DNA from 4 places in the Leuconostoc falkenbergense genome. Region 3 is predicted to be linked to each of the others. Evidence: predicted binding sites of a transcription regulator. Region 3 holds the regulator's gene; each other region holds the start of a gene.
The links. The regulator LexA, encoded in region 3, represses DNA repair genes until DNA is damaged. The targets are predictions, from matches to a motif close to CNAACANNTGTTNG.
Positions count from the first base shown of each region.

Region 1: a site for LexA is predicted at 2,020-2,033, ahead of recA (recombinase RecA). Genes of this name have one in related genera too.
Region 2: a site for LexA is predicted at 1,841-1,854, ahead of uvrB (excinuclease ABC subunit UvrB). Genes of this name have one in related genera too.
Region 4: a site for LexA is predicted at 2,355-2,368, ahead of ACI3ES_RS05100 (Y-family DNA polymerase). Genes of this name have one in related genera too.

Region 1 is NZ_CP174386.1:620,130-624,387, reverse strand. Features, by position in the region: gene ACI3ES_RS03090 (response regulator transcription factor) at 29-715, opposite strand; gene recA (recombinase RecA) at 799-1,953, opposite strand; gene pgsA (CDP-diacylglycerol--glycerol-3-phosphate 3-phosphatidyltransferase) at 2,093-2,674, opposite strand; gene ACI3ES_RS03075 (RodZ family helix-turn-helix domain-containing protein) at 2,686-3,573, opposite strand; gene yfmH (EF-P 5-aminopentanol modification-associated protein YfmH) at 3,588-4,258, opposite strand, start outside.
Region 2 is NZ_CP174386.1:1,738,322-1,742,579, reverse strand. Features, by position in the region: gene ACI3ES_RS08790 (LTA synthase family protein) at 1-1,817, shown strand, start outside; gene uvrB (excinuclease ABC subunit UvrB) at 1,922-3,934, shown strand; gene uvrA (excinuclease ABC subunit UvrA) at 3,970-4,258, shown strand, end outside.
Region 3 is NZ_CP174386.1:814,269-818,526, reverse strand. Features, by position in the region: gene ACI3ES_RS04050 (tRNA1(Val) (adenine(37)-N6)-methyltransferase) at 1-698, opposite strand, end outside; gene ACI3ES_RS04045 (1-acyl-sn-glycerol-3-phosphate acyltransferase) at 760-1,398, shown strand; gene ACI3ES_RS04040 (YneF family protein) at 1,408-1,641, opposite strand; gene lexA (transcriptional repressor LexA) at 1,901-2,539, shown strand; gene pyrE (orotate phosphoribosyltransferase) at 2,567-3,202, opposite strand; gene pyrF (orotidine-5'-phosphate decarboxylase) at 3,203-3,898, opposite strand; gene ACI3ES_RS04020 (dihydroorotate dehydrogenase) at 3,917-4,258, opposite strand, start outside.
Region 4 is NZ_CP174386.1:1,030,400-1,034,657, forward strand. Features, by position in the region: gene ACI3ES_RS05080 (ASCH domain-containing protein) at 1-275, opposite strand, end outside; gene ACI3ES_RS05085 (CPBP family intramembrane glutamic endopeptidase) at 450-1,151, opposite strand; gene ACI3ES_RS05090 (helix-turn-helix transcriptional regulator) at 1,632-1,856, shown strand; gene ACI3ES_RS05095 (hypothetical protein) at 1,840-2,247, shown strand; gene ACI3ES_RS05100 (Y-family DNA polymerase) at 2,407-3,729, shown strand; gene ACI3ES_RS05105 (SAP domain-containing protein) at 3,747-4,258, shown strand, end outside.

The DNA of each region.
Region 1 (4,258 bases), 190 kb from region 3:
GTTTACACAAAAAAACGGCCTTTGGCCGTCAATTAATCATTGTATAGCCAAATCCGCGAACCGTTTTCAATATTTCTGGTGATTTGGGATTTGTTTCTATTTTTTCGCGTAAATTACTAATGTGCATATCAACCATGCGACTTTCACCGGTATACTCATAACCCCAAACTGCAGTCAAAATAGTTTCTCGATCAATCACACGGCCCAATCGTTGGGCGAAATACAATAATAAATCATATTCACGTGGCGTCAATGCAACACTCTGACCAGCCTTAGTAACAATCTTTTTACCATCGTTGATATTCAAATCTTGAATCGTAATCACTGTTTCTTCTGACTGAACTATGGGTGTTTGTGAGCGACGTAAAACCGCTTTTAATCTGGCAATCACTTCTCTCGGGCTAAAAGGCTTGGTAATATAATCATCTGCTCCAAGCTCCAAACCAAAGACACGGTCAAATTCGTCTCCTTTAGCTGTCACTAAAATTACCGGTGTTGTGATTTTATCCTGACGAATTTGTTTTAAAACCGTCATGCCATCTATGTTTGGTAACATCAAATCTAGTAAAATTGCATCAAATTGTTCTGATTTTGCTAATTGATAAGCTGAGTTACCATCTCCTGCTGTTGTAACCTCGTACCCGTTTTGTTCCAAATTATATTGTAACAGCGTTGAAATTGCTACTTCATCATCGACAACCAATATTTTAGTCATGTTAATCTCCAAGGAATCTATTATCTGCATTGTAACAAAAAAAAGAAAAACGCCCTAGCGTTTTTCCGAAATGTTTACATAACTTATACAATTGGTTCATCTGTTAGATCATCATCAATGCCCAAATCCAAGTCTGCAGTTTGACTAACCGCACCATCCTTTTCTTCAGGCACATCTGAGGTTGTAGAAACATTGTCGCCATCATTATTAATACCGTACGCTTGCCGAACCTTAACATAAAGTTCTTGTCTCAAATCAGCGTGATCAGGATCATCAAGGTAATCCTTAGCTTTTTCTCGACCTTGACCAATTCGTTCGCCCTCATATGCATACCAAGCACCAGCTTTATCAACAATATCCTGATCAACTGCTAAGTCTAAAATTTCACCAGTCTGTGAAATTCCCTTACCATACATAATATCTACTTCTGCTACCTTAAACGGCGGCGCAACCTTATTTTTTACAACTTTAACTTTCGTTAAATTACCAGTCACATCAGTACCATCTTTAATTTGTGTCGAGCGACGAACCTCTAGACGAACCGTTGAATAAAACTTGAGTGCGCGACCACCAGGTGTCGTTTCAGGGTTACCAAACATTACCCCGACCTTTTCTCTAATTTGGTTAATAAATATAGCAATGGTCCCTGTACGATTTAGCGTACCAGCAAGTTTTCTTAATGCCTGACTCATTAAACGTGCCTGAAGACCGACGTGTGCGTCACCCATTTCACCTTCAATTTCGGCTCTAGGGACTAGCGCAGCAACAGAATCAATCACAATCATATCAACCGCACCAGATTGAACTAATGCATCAGCAATTTCTAGACCTTGTTCACCCGTGTCAGGCTGAGAAAGCAATAGCTCATCTTTTTTAACGCCTAAAGCCTCTGCATACTTGACATCCAAGGCATTTTCAGCGTCAATATACGCTGCTGTGCCTCCCTGCTTTTGCACCTCAGCAACAGCATGTAGCGCAATCGTCGTTTTTCCAGAAGATTCTGGTCCATAAACCTCAATAATACGACCCTTAGGATATCCACCAACTCCCAACGCGATATCTAACTTAACAGATCCGGAAGGAATTGTTTCCACTTGCGTCAGCGCATTGTCTCCTAAAGTCATCACTGAGCCCTTACCAAAATTTTTTTCAATTTTTTTTAGCGCTTCATTTAATGCAGCCTGACGGCCATCCTTTTTAGCTTTGTCATCTTTTTTTGTCGTCTTTTTTGTTACCATGCGGCAAACTCCTTTTATCTTACTTGATTAGTGTAACTGTTTCTAGAATCAAAAGCAAGTCTTTTTCGAACATTTGTTCGTTATCTTTTGTTCATACTTTGTTATACGAAAAAAGCGCTTCAAGCGCTTTGAAAACGTACTATAAACCATCTGAGAAAACAACTCTATTTTGCCAAAAGTAGTCTAATCCAGAATATATCGTAAATATTACCGCTACCCACAATAAGATGTCTCCAATTGGAAAGCCAATTGTGGCAAACGGTGCATTGTGAATATACAAAAAGAAAATAGCAAACATTTGAGAAAATGTTTTTATTTTGCCGGGCATTTGCGCTGCCAACACTTGACCATTATTTTCAACAATTAATGTCCTTAAACCAGTAATAGCCAGTTCGCGAATCACAATAACTGCTGTCATCCATGCCGGTACAACGCCAAAGCTGGTTAGAAAAATCAATGCTGTCATTACCAACAGTTTGTCCGCCAACGGATCTGCAAACTTGCCAAAATTGGTTACTAAGTGCTGACTGCGTGCAATTTTGCCATCTAGAAAATCCGTGATTGCAGCAATTGCAAATACAATTGCTGCAATTAACCATGTGGTGGGCACTGTAGTACCCGCCAATTTCACATTTCCCCAATCCAACGGCAATGTTAATAACAAGATAAAAATTGGAATTAAAATAATACGAAAAACTGTTAATTTATTAGGTAAATTCATGAAAAATCCTTCTATTTATTTAGATTAAATAAAACATTCCAAAAGGCAGTAGTAGCACCATCCACTGGCACAGTTTCACCGTCCACAGTTAAAGTTGCGTTGCTAACATTAGTAAATTGTACATTGAAAGAAGTTGTACCAGATGGAATCTCTACTGTTTTATCATTACCAGCCGAAACTGTCTCATTTAATAATATATTGCTATTGCCATCACTAACCTTAACAGTTGTTCCGGTACTCTGTGCCTTAATCACAACAGTATGCTTTTTTGTGCTCTCGTTAGACAAATTAAAAATGGTTGTTTGTAGACTTGTATTTGTTTCGGGAGAGCTTAAATCCAACTTTTTCTTGCTGGAAGAGGAAGCAGAGGACGAAGAACTTGATTTTTTTGATGATGTAGCATTTGACGAAGATTTCGGTACAGCCGAAGACGAAACTGAAACATTCCCACTATCACTATTTTGTGATGTACTAGTACCAACATGAGTCAAAACAAACCAAATCACTGCCAATGCAATCACAATCAACAAACCAATCCAGATTGTCGGCATAAAATTGGACAGTCTTGACTTGGCCGTCATTGTATGATCAATACCAGCGCGCATAATACCATCATCATCTTGGTGCGCGCGACTCAAATCACTACTACGTGAAATCGACACTGGTGGTTTTTCTCCCAAAACCTCATCTGGGTGTAAACCAACAGCTAAAGCATATTGACGAATAAAAGCACGCACATAAAAATCACCCGGTAGAACGCTGAGATTATTTTCCTCAATCGCAACCAAATAACGACGTTGAATCTTGGTGATATTCTGAATATCATCCAATGATAAATTTTTAGATTGGCGAGCAGCTTTTAATTGTTCACCAATTTGATTTGTTAATGTTTCACTCATAAATGTCCTAAAACCTATTTTTGCAACACAAAACGTTGCAGTACAGCACCCTGAAAAATTATATCGGCTGTTACAAGAATGTCATCAAATGTTAAATCTTGTAACAACTCTATCTTATCAAAAAGATTAGCCCCAGACAAGGCATCATCTCCTCGAAGTGCAATGTTTTCAAGTGAATTTAGACGTTGTATACCTTCACCAATGGTTGCTCGTTTAAGTTGTTCAAAATTATGGGCTTGATTTTTCAACGCGCTGCGATATTGATTAATTTGCGTTTGAATTGCCTTTTCTAACGCCTGATAAGCTGTCGTTTCCGCAAAGATACTAATAAATTGATATTCACGTATTAAATCAAAAGATGTGTCAAATTCTGAATCAATAATACCTTTATTATACAACTTTTGATACCAATCCGTCTGCTCACCAAAGAGTAAATCCAACATTAGATCAACCGCTAAAGTACGTTTAGTGACGATTGTACCACGCAACGGCTTGCCATTAATGCGAATACCAAACGCAACCTTGGGCCGTGAAATATTAAACTGACGTGTATCAGACAGATTAACCGCTGGTTGAAGATTTGGCGTCAAGCGTGTGACTGATGAAGAGTTGCCTGAAAAAAGCTGTTGTGTTTGACTAATTGTTTCTAAAACTTCAAGCTTATCAAAATGGCCAATTACTTGCA
Region 2 (4,258 bases), 920 kb from region 3:
TGCTGTACTATCGAGAATTTTCTGATTTTCTATCGATGGGTATTTTAGGATCAGGGAGTTCGACCGGTAATAACTTGGGCAAATCTATCGCTGCGATTATTCATTGGACCGATTATTTGGTTTTCATAGACATCATTATTTTGATTGCTCTGGTTGTTTTTAAGCAGTTAACAATTGACCGCAAGGGTGTTCAGAAAAAATTTGCTATTTTGACAACATTGTTTGGTGTGATTTTAATGTTTGTTGACTATGGTATTGCATCGACGAACCGTTCAGGATTATTGACACGTTCGTTTGATAATAATTATATCGTTAAATATCTTGGGTTGAATGAGTATGCTGTGTTCAATGCAGTTCAAACTTATAATCAAACAGAAAGTCGGAAGCGTGCTAAACCAACCGATTTGGCCAAAGTTAAAAAATTTGTTGCAACACAAAAATTGCCAGATAATATTCAATACTATGGTACACAAAAAGGCAAAAATGTTTTTATGATTCACTTGGAATCATTCCAACAATTTCTGATTGATTATAAAGTTGACGGTCAAGAAGTAACGCCTAATTTAAATAAGTTTTATCATGACCAAAATACGTTGAGCTTTGATAATTTTTATAATCAAGTGGGGCAAGGTAAAACTTCTGATGCTGAAATGATGCAGGAAAATTCATTGTTTGGCTTAGCAACTGGTTCAGCAATGGTTAAATATGGCACCAATAATACGTTTGAGTCATTGCCGGCTATTTTGGGACAACGTGGTTATACGACGGCAGCCTTTCATGGCGATGTTGCCAGCTTTTGGAACAGAGATAATACCTACAAATCATTTGGTTACGACTATTTCTTTTCAAAATCTTACTATTCCAACGCTAATAAGGCAAATTATAACATTGGTTATGGGATGAAAGACAAAATATTCTTACGAGATAGTGCTCAGTATATTGAGCAACTGCCACAACCATTCTATGCAAAGTTAATCACGGTTACTAACCACTACCCATACGATTTGGATAAGCAAAACATTGATTTTCCGGCGACCAAAACAGGTGATAATACAGTTGACGGCTATGTTCAAACAGCTCATTATTTGGACCAATCTTTTGGCGAATTAATGACGTACATTAAAAAAGTTGGACTCTATAATAATTCAGTGTTTGTGCTTTATGGTGACCATTATGGTATTTCTGAAAATCATCAACCAGCAATTGCGCAATTACTTGGAAAAGACAAAATCACGAATTACGATTTAGCCAATTTCCAAAAGGTGCCGTTTATGATTCATGCGACTGGTCTCAAAGGTGGTATTAATCACACTTATGGTGGTGAAATTGATATGATGCCAACTTTGTTGGACGTGTTAGGCGTGCCAGATGATGGGATGACTATGTTTGGGCAAGATATGCTATCGAGCAATTACAAAGGTAAAGTTGTTTTCCGAGATGGTGATTGGATAACGCCAACTTATACAAAGTTTAATAATCAATACTTTAATACGCAAACGGGAGAGCAGGTCACAGAAAGTGCCGATAAGCAACTGAAAAAGGTAGCCAAAACTATGTCAGCTTATGCGACAAAAGTGCTTGGCTATTCAGATGAGGTTATCACTGGTGATTTGCTGAGATTTGATACATCACGATCAGACTTCCATGCGATAAACAAAAAAGATTATAATTACAAAAAGTCTGCTGGTTTAGCAGCCTTGAAAAAGGCACAAAAAAGTAATCCATCAAGTATTTTGGCACAAAATAAGGGCAAATCCACATTGAGCGATTATGTGACAGATGCACCTGAGTTAAAAAGTGACGATTCAGATAAGTGAAAAATGGCGAACAAGGTTCAACTAGAACATTTGTTCGTTTTTTGATATAATGAAATAAGATTGTCTCAAAAAATAGTGATACGGTGACGAAAAGAGAAAATAATATGATTGAACACCAAACAGATCATGAATTTGAAGTGGTCTCAAAATATCAGCCAACTGGTGATCAGCCGCAAGCCATCGAGCAGCTAGTCAGTGGTTTAAATAATAATGTAAAAGAACAAATTTTACTTGGTGCTACGGGAACAGGTAAGACATTTACTATTTCGAACGTCATTAAGAATGCGCAAAGGCCAACACTAGTTCTTAGCCATAATAAAACGTTAGCAGGCCAACTGTATAGCGAATTAAAAGAATTTTTTCCAAATAATGCTGTCGAATATTTTGTATCATATTATGATTATTATCAACCAGAAGCTTATGTACCAAGTTCCGATACTTTTATTGAAAAAGATTCCGCTGTCAATGATGAGATTGATAAATTACGTAACTCGGCAACAAGTGCATTGTTAGAACGACGTGATACAATCGTGGTGGCTTCTGTCAGTTCGATTTTTGGATTGGGTGATCCACATCAGTATAAAGATCATGTCATTAGTTTGCGGGTGGGCAATGAGTACGGTCGTGACCAACTAATGCGTGACCTTATTGACGTTCAATTTACACGAAACGACATTGATTTTCATCGTGGCACTTTCCGAGTTCGTGGTGATGTCGTCGAAATTTTTCCAGCGTCACAGGATGAAATGGCGCTACGCGTAGAATTTTTTGGTGATGAGGTTGATCGTATCCGAGAAATTAATTCTTTAACAGGCGAAACAGTAGCAGAACGTGAGCATGTTGCCATTTTTCCAGCTAAGCATTTCATGACAGATGACGACCAAATGCGTGTTGCGCTTGAGGGTATTCGCCAAGAAATGAACGAACAAGTTGCAAAGTTTGAAAAAGAAGGTAAATTAATCGAAGCACAGCGCATTAAGCAACGTACTGAATATGATTTAGCCATGCTCGAAGAAATGGGATTTGTTGGTGGTATTGAAAACTATTCACGTTGGATGGATGGCCGTCAAGCCGGCGAGCCACCATTTACACTTCTTGACTTTTTCCCAGATGATTTTCTGATTGTGGTGGATGAAAGCCATGTGACAATGCCGCAGGTAAGGGGGATGTTTAATGGCGACAAGGCGCGTAAAGAAACATTGGTGAACTATGGTTTTCGATTACCAAGTGCATTAGATAATCGGCCACTAACATTACCAGAATTTGAGCAACATGTGAATCAAATCATTTACATGTCAGCCACACCGGGCGATTATGAAATGAACCGTGTAACACCTGATCATATCGCACAGCAAATTATTCGTCCCACTGGGCTGCTTGATCCAGAGGTTGAGGTACGTCCAGTTATGGGCCAAATTGATGATTTAGTAGGCGAAATTAATTTGCGATCGAAACGTGACGAACGCGTCTTCATTACGACGCTTACTAAGCGAATGGCAGAAGATTTAACTGATTACTTAAAAGATTTGGGCATTAAAGTTGCCTACTTACATGCTGACATCAAGACATTAGAGAGAACGGAAATTATTCGTGATTTACGTTTAGGGAAGTACGATGTTTTGATTGGCATTAACTTGTTACGTGAAGGTATTGACGTGCCTGAAGTATCCTTAGTGGCAATTTTAGATGCGGACAAGGAAGGCTTTTTGCGTAATCCACGCTCATTGATTCAAACTATTGGCCGTGCAGCACGTAACGAAAATGGTCATGTCATCATGTATGCCGATAAAATCACAGCGTCGATGGCAGAAGCAATGGCAGAAACTAGTCGACGTCGTGAGATACAAATGGCCTATAATCAAGCGCATGACATTACGCCAAAGACCATTAAAAAGGAAATTAGAGACCTTATTTCAATTACGCACGCTGCTGTTTCGGATGAAAAAGCAGTTGATTTGACGCAAGTGGCGTTTGATGATTTGCCAGCAGATGAGCAACAGGCTATTATTGATAATTTGACGGCACAAATGAAAGCAGCTGCTAAAGCGCTGGACTTTGAAGAAGCCGCACAATTGCGTGATAGTGTCATGACATTAAAAACACGTGCTGGTCATTAACCAACACTATTTAAATTAATTTAAAGAGAAAAAGAATGGCAAAAACACAAATAGAAATTCGTGGTGCTCGGGCACATAATCTAAAAAACATTGATGTGGATATACCAAAAGACCGCTTGACTGTTGTCACTGGTTTGTCGGGATCTGGTAAATCGTCGTTGGCATTTGATACACTTTATGCTGAAGGCCAACGTCGCTACGTGGAAAGCTTAAGTTCTTACGCTCGCCAGTTTTTAGGTCAAATGGATAAACCAGATGTCGATTCTATTGATGGACTATCACCGGCGATTTCGATTGATCAAAAAACAACCTCCAATAATCCAA
Region 3 (4,258 bases):
TATGCAATCAGCGGCGGCAAAATTCGTACACCGCCTGGACGTCCTGATTTAATCGCTTCAACTAAAACCATATTTGCCTCACGACCTGCCTTACCATAGACAAATTGAACCCGCTTAATCATAAGTTTTCGTTTGGCAAAAGCTGCAAAAATATCTGCCAAACGGTCTGGTCGATGAACCATATAGAATTTACCATTATTTTTCAGTAATTTATTAGCAATTTGAGCTAAATTAGGCAAGTCGATTGTTAATTCGTGGCGAGCTAACTCATAGTGATGATCATGATTGGTTTTCGTGGTGTCATTTAAAGGAAAATAAGGTGGGTTACTGAGCACAGTTTCGACAGATCCCGGTTTGATGTCCTCAAAAATATTTTTCATATCCTTTTGTAGTACACTTACACGATCAGACATACCATTCAAATCAATACTTCGCTGCGCCATGGCTGCCAATTCAGGCTGGATTTCGACTAATGTGACGCGGCCACTCACTTTTGGCGCATAAAATAACCCCACCGCCCCAGTGCCAGCACCCAAATCAACAGCATGTCCCCGGCCTTTACCTTTAACATCTGCAAAATGTGCTAGTAAAATGGCATCAAGTGAATATGAAAACATATCTGGATTTTGAATAATTCTAATATTTTGAGATGGTAAACCATCAATCCGTTCGCCGGCTGTTAAACTTGGCTCTGTCATTTGCGTTTCTTCCCTTTTCTCGGTAAAATTAAATTTGATTTCGTTTATGAGGTGAATAAATATGAAATTTTACGACTTTCTTCGTGGTGTTGCCGTGGCTATTATTTGGACTATCAACGGCCGCATTACCTATATGAACCGCGACAAACTACCTAAAGATGACAATTATGTCCTAGTTGGTCCACACCGCACATGGTGGGACCCTGTTTGGTACGCGGTGGCTGCGTACCCCAAACACTTTATTTTCATGGCGAAAATCGAACTTTTTAAATTCAAGCCTCTTGCTTGGCTCATTAAGTCTGCTGGCGCTTTCCCAGTTGATCGCGAAAACGTTGGCCCAAGTGTCATCAAATACCCTGTACGAGAACTCAAAAGTGGTAAAAGATCATTAATCATGTTTCCTTCAGGTTCTCGTCACAGTGACGACTTGAAGTCCGGCTCATTATTAATCGCGCGTATGGCCGGAAAGCCAATTGTACCGGCGGTATACCAGGGCCCAGTGAAGTTTAGCCAGCTCTTTAAACGTCATAATACCACAATTAATTTTGGAGAGCCAATCTACATTGAGCGCGCCGATAAATTGAATGCTGAAAACATTGCCAAATATACTGACATCATGCAAGCAGCTTTTGATAAACTAGATGATGAAATCAATCCTGATTGGCAATATATTGATCCTAAAAGAATACAAAAAAAATAAGCGCTAAGCTTATTTTTTTTGCGCATTTGCACTTTGCTGTTTCATTTGAGCCATCATTTGATTTAACTTTTTTTGTGATGGCTTTTGACCCATTGACATCATCATTGACTTCATCATTTCTTCAGAAATTGGTGGATTCTTAGCCAAATAGTTTTTCATTGAACTACGTGCCAAGAAGAAACCACCAGCCAAACCAATCGCCAAGGCCAAAACTGCAATCAAGATTACAAGTCCTGTACTCATGTTTTTTCTCCTCATCGAATGTCTGATAACAATTATATCACAGCCGGTTAGTGCATGCCATCCAAAAAGTGAAGTTAATAAGTTTGCTTTTTAGCTTTTTTTTACACAGAAATCCACTAAAAATCATATAGTTTCTAAAGAAATTATAAATTTTCACGGCGACTTATTTGACATTTTCTAAAATTAACGAACACGTGTTTGATTTGTTCGTGTTTTTTGGGTATAATTGAGTTACTAATTATTAAGTAGGAACCCCATCATGGCAATTATTCAAGAAAGCAAACAAATACAAGTCTTAAGATTTATACATGAGGCCCAATCAACTAACGGTTTCCCCCCCACTGTTAGAGAAATTGGCGAAGCGGTTGGTCTGTCTTCCTCTTCTACGATTCATGGTCATATCGAGCGTTTGGTTAAAAAAGGATATCTCTTAAAAGATGCTTCAAAACCAAGAGCACGTGCCATTGAAATCACAGATGCTGGTCTAGAAATGCTGGGTGTTTCAATTACACCTGGTAAAATTCCTGTTCTCGGTGTTGTAACAGCAGGAACACCAATTTTGGCCGTTGAAGAAGAGGCAACAGAATTTTTCCCGATTCCTGACAACCTAATGCAATTTGATGGTGATTTGTTTATGCTCAATGTTCATGGCGAATCAATGATCAATATTGGTATTCTAGATGGTGACAAAGTCATTGTCCGTCGTCAAGAAAATGCTGATAATGGCGACGTTGTTGTTGCAATGAATGACAACGACGAAGCAACTGTAAAACGCTTTTTCCGCGAAGCAGATCATTATCGATTGCAACCTGAAAACGATGCAATGGCACCAATTATTTTAAAGCAAGTTGCCATTCTTGGTAAGGTTATTGGTCTTTATCGAGACGCAATATACTAAAAAAAATCGACGTAATGTCGATTTTTTTTAGTTTGCTTGCCATTTTTCTGGTTGCTTTTTCCACTCGTTTAATGTCTCAATCTGGTCCGCAGCTAGGTCTCCTCGACTAACAGCCAATGCCATTAATTGTGAATAAGTTGTCAACGATTTAAAGGTTAGATTAGCACTTTCAAAATTTTTTACACCAGACAGCAGTTCGTATGAAAAAATGGACACAATGCCCAAAACATTGCCACCTTCGTTTTCAACTGCTTTTGCTGCAGCCAATACTGAGCCGCCCGTTGAAATCAAATCATCAATCAGCACTACTTTGTGATTTGTAACGTTTGCCCCCTCTGTTTGGCGACCTGCACCATGATCTTTTGGTTTTGATCGTACATAAATCATTGGTTTTTTTAATTGATCTGCCACCCAAGCTGCGTGTGGAATGCCTGCAGTGGCAACACCGCCAATAATTTCAACATCAGGATATGACGCTTTGATTAATTCTGTTAATCCACAATAAATGTTTTCTCGAACCTTTGGAAAACCAATTGTCATGCGATTATCAGTGTAAATCGGACTTTTAATACCCGACGCCCATGTGAACGGCGCCTCCGGTGAAAATTTAACCGCACCAATTTCAAGTAAATCATTGGCAACTTCATTTGCATAATCTGTCATTTAAAGACTCCATTCTTTCAATACTTGTTGGTATGCAACAACTGGATCACTAGCTTTAGTAATCGAACGACCAACAACAAGTCCCGTTGCACCTAATTGTTTTGCCTTGACAGGGGTTGTGACACGCATTTGGTCATTCGCATCATCACCTGCTAAGCGAATTCCTGGGGTGATAGTTAAGAAATCTGATTGCGTGTTAGCTTGTATCATACCAGCTTCTAAAGGCGAACTAATCGTACCATCCACACCCGCGTTGTCAGCCATTTTTGCTAAGTGCAACACACTTTCCGCCAACGTTACTGTCGATTGGGAAATTTCTTGAACATCAGCTTCAGAAAAAGATGTTAATTGCGTCACTGCTAGTATTTTTAAGTTGTGACCTTTATTAGCAACTGCAGCAGTCATCATTTTAGCCCCGCCAGCCGCATGTAACGTTAAATACTGAATATCTAATTTTGCAATATTTGCAACTGCATGGCCAACAGTGTTGGGAATGTCATAAAGTTTTAAATCTAAAAAGATATCAAATCCTTTTTGGCGTAAATCTCTGACAAAATCCGGTCCTTCTGCATAAAATAATTCCATACCAACCTTGATTGCCGGCTTTTGGTCTAATTTTTTAAAAGGTTCTAAAAAATTTAGTGCCGTTTTACCATCTGGAAAGTCCAGTGCAATAAAAACTGGTCGATTTATCATGTTTTTTCCCCTTAGTAGTCAACTTTTCTTGAACGTTCGCGTTACTTCTGTCACGTCCGCAAATCCATATTTATCAAGTGCCTTTGGTAGTGCTGCAATGATATCTGTCATAACAGTTGGATTGGTTGCGATTGCAGATCCCACTTGAACGGCTGATGCGCCTGCCATCAAAAGTTCCAAAGCATCTTCAACTTGCGTAACACCACCTACCCCAATAATTGGAATATCAACAGTTTGCGCTGCTTCATAAACAAATCGTACAGCAATCGGATGAATAGCTGTACCTGATAAGCCACCAATTCCTCTCGCTAAACTCGGCTCACGTTTAGCCAAATCAAGACTCATCCCGACTAATGTATT
Region 4 (4,258 bases), 220 kb from region 3:
TCTAGATAGTTTTTAATCTCAACGCTGTCATTTTTTATGATACACACGGCTTGATTTTGACTATCTAAAACGACATCATATGCACCATGTTGTGGTAGTGGTTCATTGTCTTCATATAAATCAAGTGAGCTTGTTGTTGCAGTTTTTTTACCACTTATGACTAGACTTGCTAGTTCATCAGCATATACACCAAACTGAAAAGCAGATTGTAGTTTGGCTTCATAGGGTACAATATTAGATTCTTTTGCTTTGTTAAAAAGTTCATCTGGTGTCATTTTTGATCCCTCAATCTTATTTAGAAATTATATTGGATTAATTATACCATTGACAAAATTTCATTCAGAAAGTCGTGTGATGAAATATGCGGTGCCACAAACAATCGTATCAAGCGAAACAACCAATACGAGAAAGTTACTAATAACTAAATAATGGTCGAATAACATCAAAGCTTATAAAAAAATGATGACATTATCTTGAATGTAGGGCCAAGCAATTAGCGTATTAACGAAGATATGTGCTAACATGGTGTACTGAAGTTTACCTGTAAATCGATACAACAATCCTAACAATAATCCAAAAATGAAATAAGGAAGCAAGACTGTTAAATTCTGATGTTGATGAAGCAGTGAAAAAATGATTGCGCTAAATATAACATCAAAGCCATATTTTGACTTTCTAAAGTAGAAATTCATTAACAAACCTCTACACATTAATTCTTCAAAGATTGGTCCAAGAAAAGTAATAGCTAACAGCTCTAATTGTATGCCTAATATTGAAGAGTTATTTAATGTGCTTAAAATCAGTCTTTGGTTATTGGCAACGGGAATAGGGAAGACTTTATTGATTACTGTTGTTAATACGAAATCCAATACTACAACAAGCAAACTAAGCAGGATACTGAGTAATTTTGGTGATTCCCATATGATTGTCTTTTTAATTTTATTTGTGAGATAAAGAGATAAGAGAATAATGGGGATAATGTATAAAGTGATGTCAGACAGTAACCACCCTTGATAATTTTGGTAAGAAGAATAGTTCAAATAAGAAATAGCGAAACTGTTAAGTAGTGGCATTAGCCAAACAAAACACAAGAATATCAATGCAGGTGTCATGAAATTTAGAAATACAATTTTTAATGATGCTTTTTTCATTATGTTGAAATCCTTTGTGTTTAAATAATATTTTTAGTTAATATGATTAATTGTACTCTTATTAAAATTACTGATATGTCAGATAAAAAATTTAATACGTATTTAAATTCTGTCTGCTAAATGTTTTGCTTTTAAATTATTTTGAAAGGTTAAGGAAGATAACGGATTAACAACAAATACAAATAATTAGTCATTTATTTGCAAGTTTATTTTATTAAGAGATGCTGTATTTCAATATACTATGTAATGAGGATAAGTTTAGAAGCTGGCACAAATCAAATTGTGCTAGCTTTTTTTCTTGTGATTGGGTTTTGAAAGGAAAATCCACATCAAACAGAAATCTGAAGCTAAGTTAAAGTAAACAAAACAAAACTAATCCGCACCAGTATTCAATAAATAATTTTTCAATCTTGACTTTTTCATAAGGTAATATATAATTTACTTAAGTAATATATACATTACTTAAAAAGGATATTTGTGATGCTTACGAATAATGTCAAGAAATTTAGAGTTGAAGCTGGAATTTCTCAAAGAGATCTGTCCTATATTGCTGGTGTTACTCGTCAAACAATGAGTTTAATTGAGAAAGGTGAGTACAACCCAACAATTAGTCTTTGTTTGAGAATTTGTTATGGACTCAATAAGACACTTGATGACGTTTTTTGGTTACAACAGGGGGATTTTGAAAATGAAAAAAGTCGTTGATGAACGTTTAAAGATACAATTAATCAAAAATTTTAAAATAGCCTTTCTCGTTGAGAATGCTGTTATTGTATTAATGTTAATTTATCAAAGCTTTAAAAATGTGGACAAAGCAATTAGTGCCAGTAATCCGATTTGGGCTGCGTTCATTGTCGGTACAATGACACTATCACTGCTATCAGTCAATGTCACTGCAAGCATTGAAGATAAGCCAAAGAGATCCAACTTAAGACTATTGTCTTATTTCGTGCTTATATTTATTATCGGCAGTTTGTTCTTTATGGTTACAGTGCCACAACATATCTTACTGGCTTTGCTTTGTGGGACAATAATTGCAGTAGTGGTATCAGGCATTTTGATTTATGAAAACCACTATCGATACCAAGATAATTAAGGACGGCTAATTGCTATAAAAATACCTTGAATTTTTTAAGGTATTTTTATTTGAACTTAAATCCATCAAAATAACTCAAGTATGTTAATAAATTCTGCTTGCTAAACAGAACATTTGTTCGTATAATGAATTATACGTCTTTTGTTTTGGAGATAGGCTATGGTTAACCAGCAGAAAACTGAATATGATTATACACATGAAGAACGCCGTGTGATATTTATGATTGATTCTAAAAGTTTCTATGCCAGTGTGGAGTGTGTGGAACGTGACTACAATCCACTAAAAGCCTTACTTGTTGTGATGTCGGAACAAGAGAACACCAACGGTGGTTTAGTCTTGGCATCTTCACCAATGGCCAAGAAAATGCTGGGTATCACTAATGTTACTCGACAACGAGATATTCCTGTTTGCCCGGACTTAGTGATTGCTCATCCAAGAATAAACCTTTATATTCAAGAAAATCTACGTATTAATAACATCTATCGTCGATACACTGATGATGCGCACTTATTACCATATTCCATTGACGAATCTATCCTTGACATGACACATTCTTGGCAATTATTTGGTAAAACGCCAGCAGAAGTTGCTTTCAAAATACAACAACAAGTTCGAGCAGAAACTGGTATCTATTTAACTGTTGGTATTGGTGATTCACCGGTTTTAGCCAAATTGGCGCTTGATATTGAAGCCAAACACGCAAAGAATTTAACTGGCATTTGGCACTATGAAGATGTGCCAGAGAAATTATGGTCAATCACACAACTCACTGATGTCTGGAGTATTGGTTCACGGACTGCTCATAAGCTCAATTTGATGGGCATTCATTCGATGTATGATTTAGCGCATCAAGATCCATATCTCTTTCGTTCGCAACTAGGATTAATGGGTGAGCAATTATTCGCTTTGTCTTGGGGGATTGATCGTTCTGATTTGGCTGACAAAATTAAACCAAAAAGTAAATCTTATAGTAACTCGCAAGTGTTACCACGTGATTATAGCCAACAAGATGAAATTGAAATTGTTATTCGAGAAATGGCTGATCAGGTCGCTACAAGAATTCGTGCCCATCAAAAGCAAACAAGCTTAGTTGGTTTGTTTATCGGTTATTCTTTTGCCGAAAGTGAGCAACAGAGATCTCATGGGTTTAGGAAACAGTGCCGTATTAGTCCTACTAATGATACTAATATTTTAATGGCTATTATGGTTAATCTCTTTAGAAAATATTGGCATGGCGAAGTGATTAGACATATTGGGATTGATTATGGTGGTTTAGTTGATGACACTGGCGTACAGCTTAATCTCTTTGAGCAACCTGAGCATCTCCTTAAAACCAATAAAATTGACCAAGTCGTTGATGAAATTCGTCAGCGTTTTGGCACGACTGCTTTGATGCGAGCTATGTCCAAAGAGGCCGGGGGAACAGCTATTAATCGCGCTAGCTTAGTGGGTGGTCATAATGGGGGTAATAGCTATGATTAACAGAAAGGATATTGTTCATGGCACGACCTGATTTTAACAAAAATATGCGTATCAAAGACTTTCAGAGCTACTATTGGTACAAAACGGAACTGCAACAAATTTGCAAAAGGCACAGTCTACCAGCCACTGGAACAAAGGCTGAGTTAACAGCCTATATTATTAAACTACTTACTGGTATACCAGTATCAAACATTAAAACAACCAGAACAATACGTCGTAAAGGCACTCTAAAAGCTAGTTCAATTACACCCAATACCAATATATTAGCGTCCGGTTTTAGTTTGAATAATGAAGCGCGAGCATTTTTTAAAGCATATTATGGGTTAAGCCAATTTAGTTTTAAAAAATCGATGGCTATTAAGATGAGAGCAATTGAAACAACACAAGACAAAACGGCCACAGTCAAGGACTTGATGGATGTTTACGAGCACCCCTATGAAAATTTAGTAACCAACGCTGAAGAACAGACATATCAATGGAATGACTTTGTCAAAACATTTATGGCCGATGATTATACCAAAGTTTATCG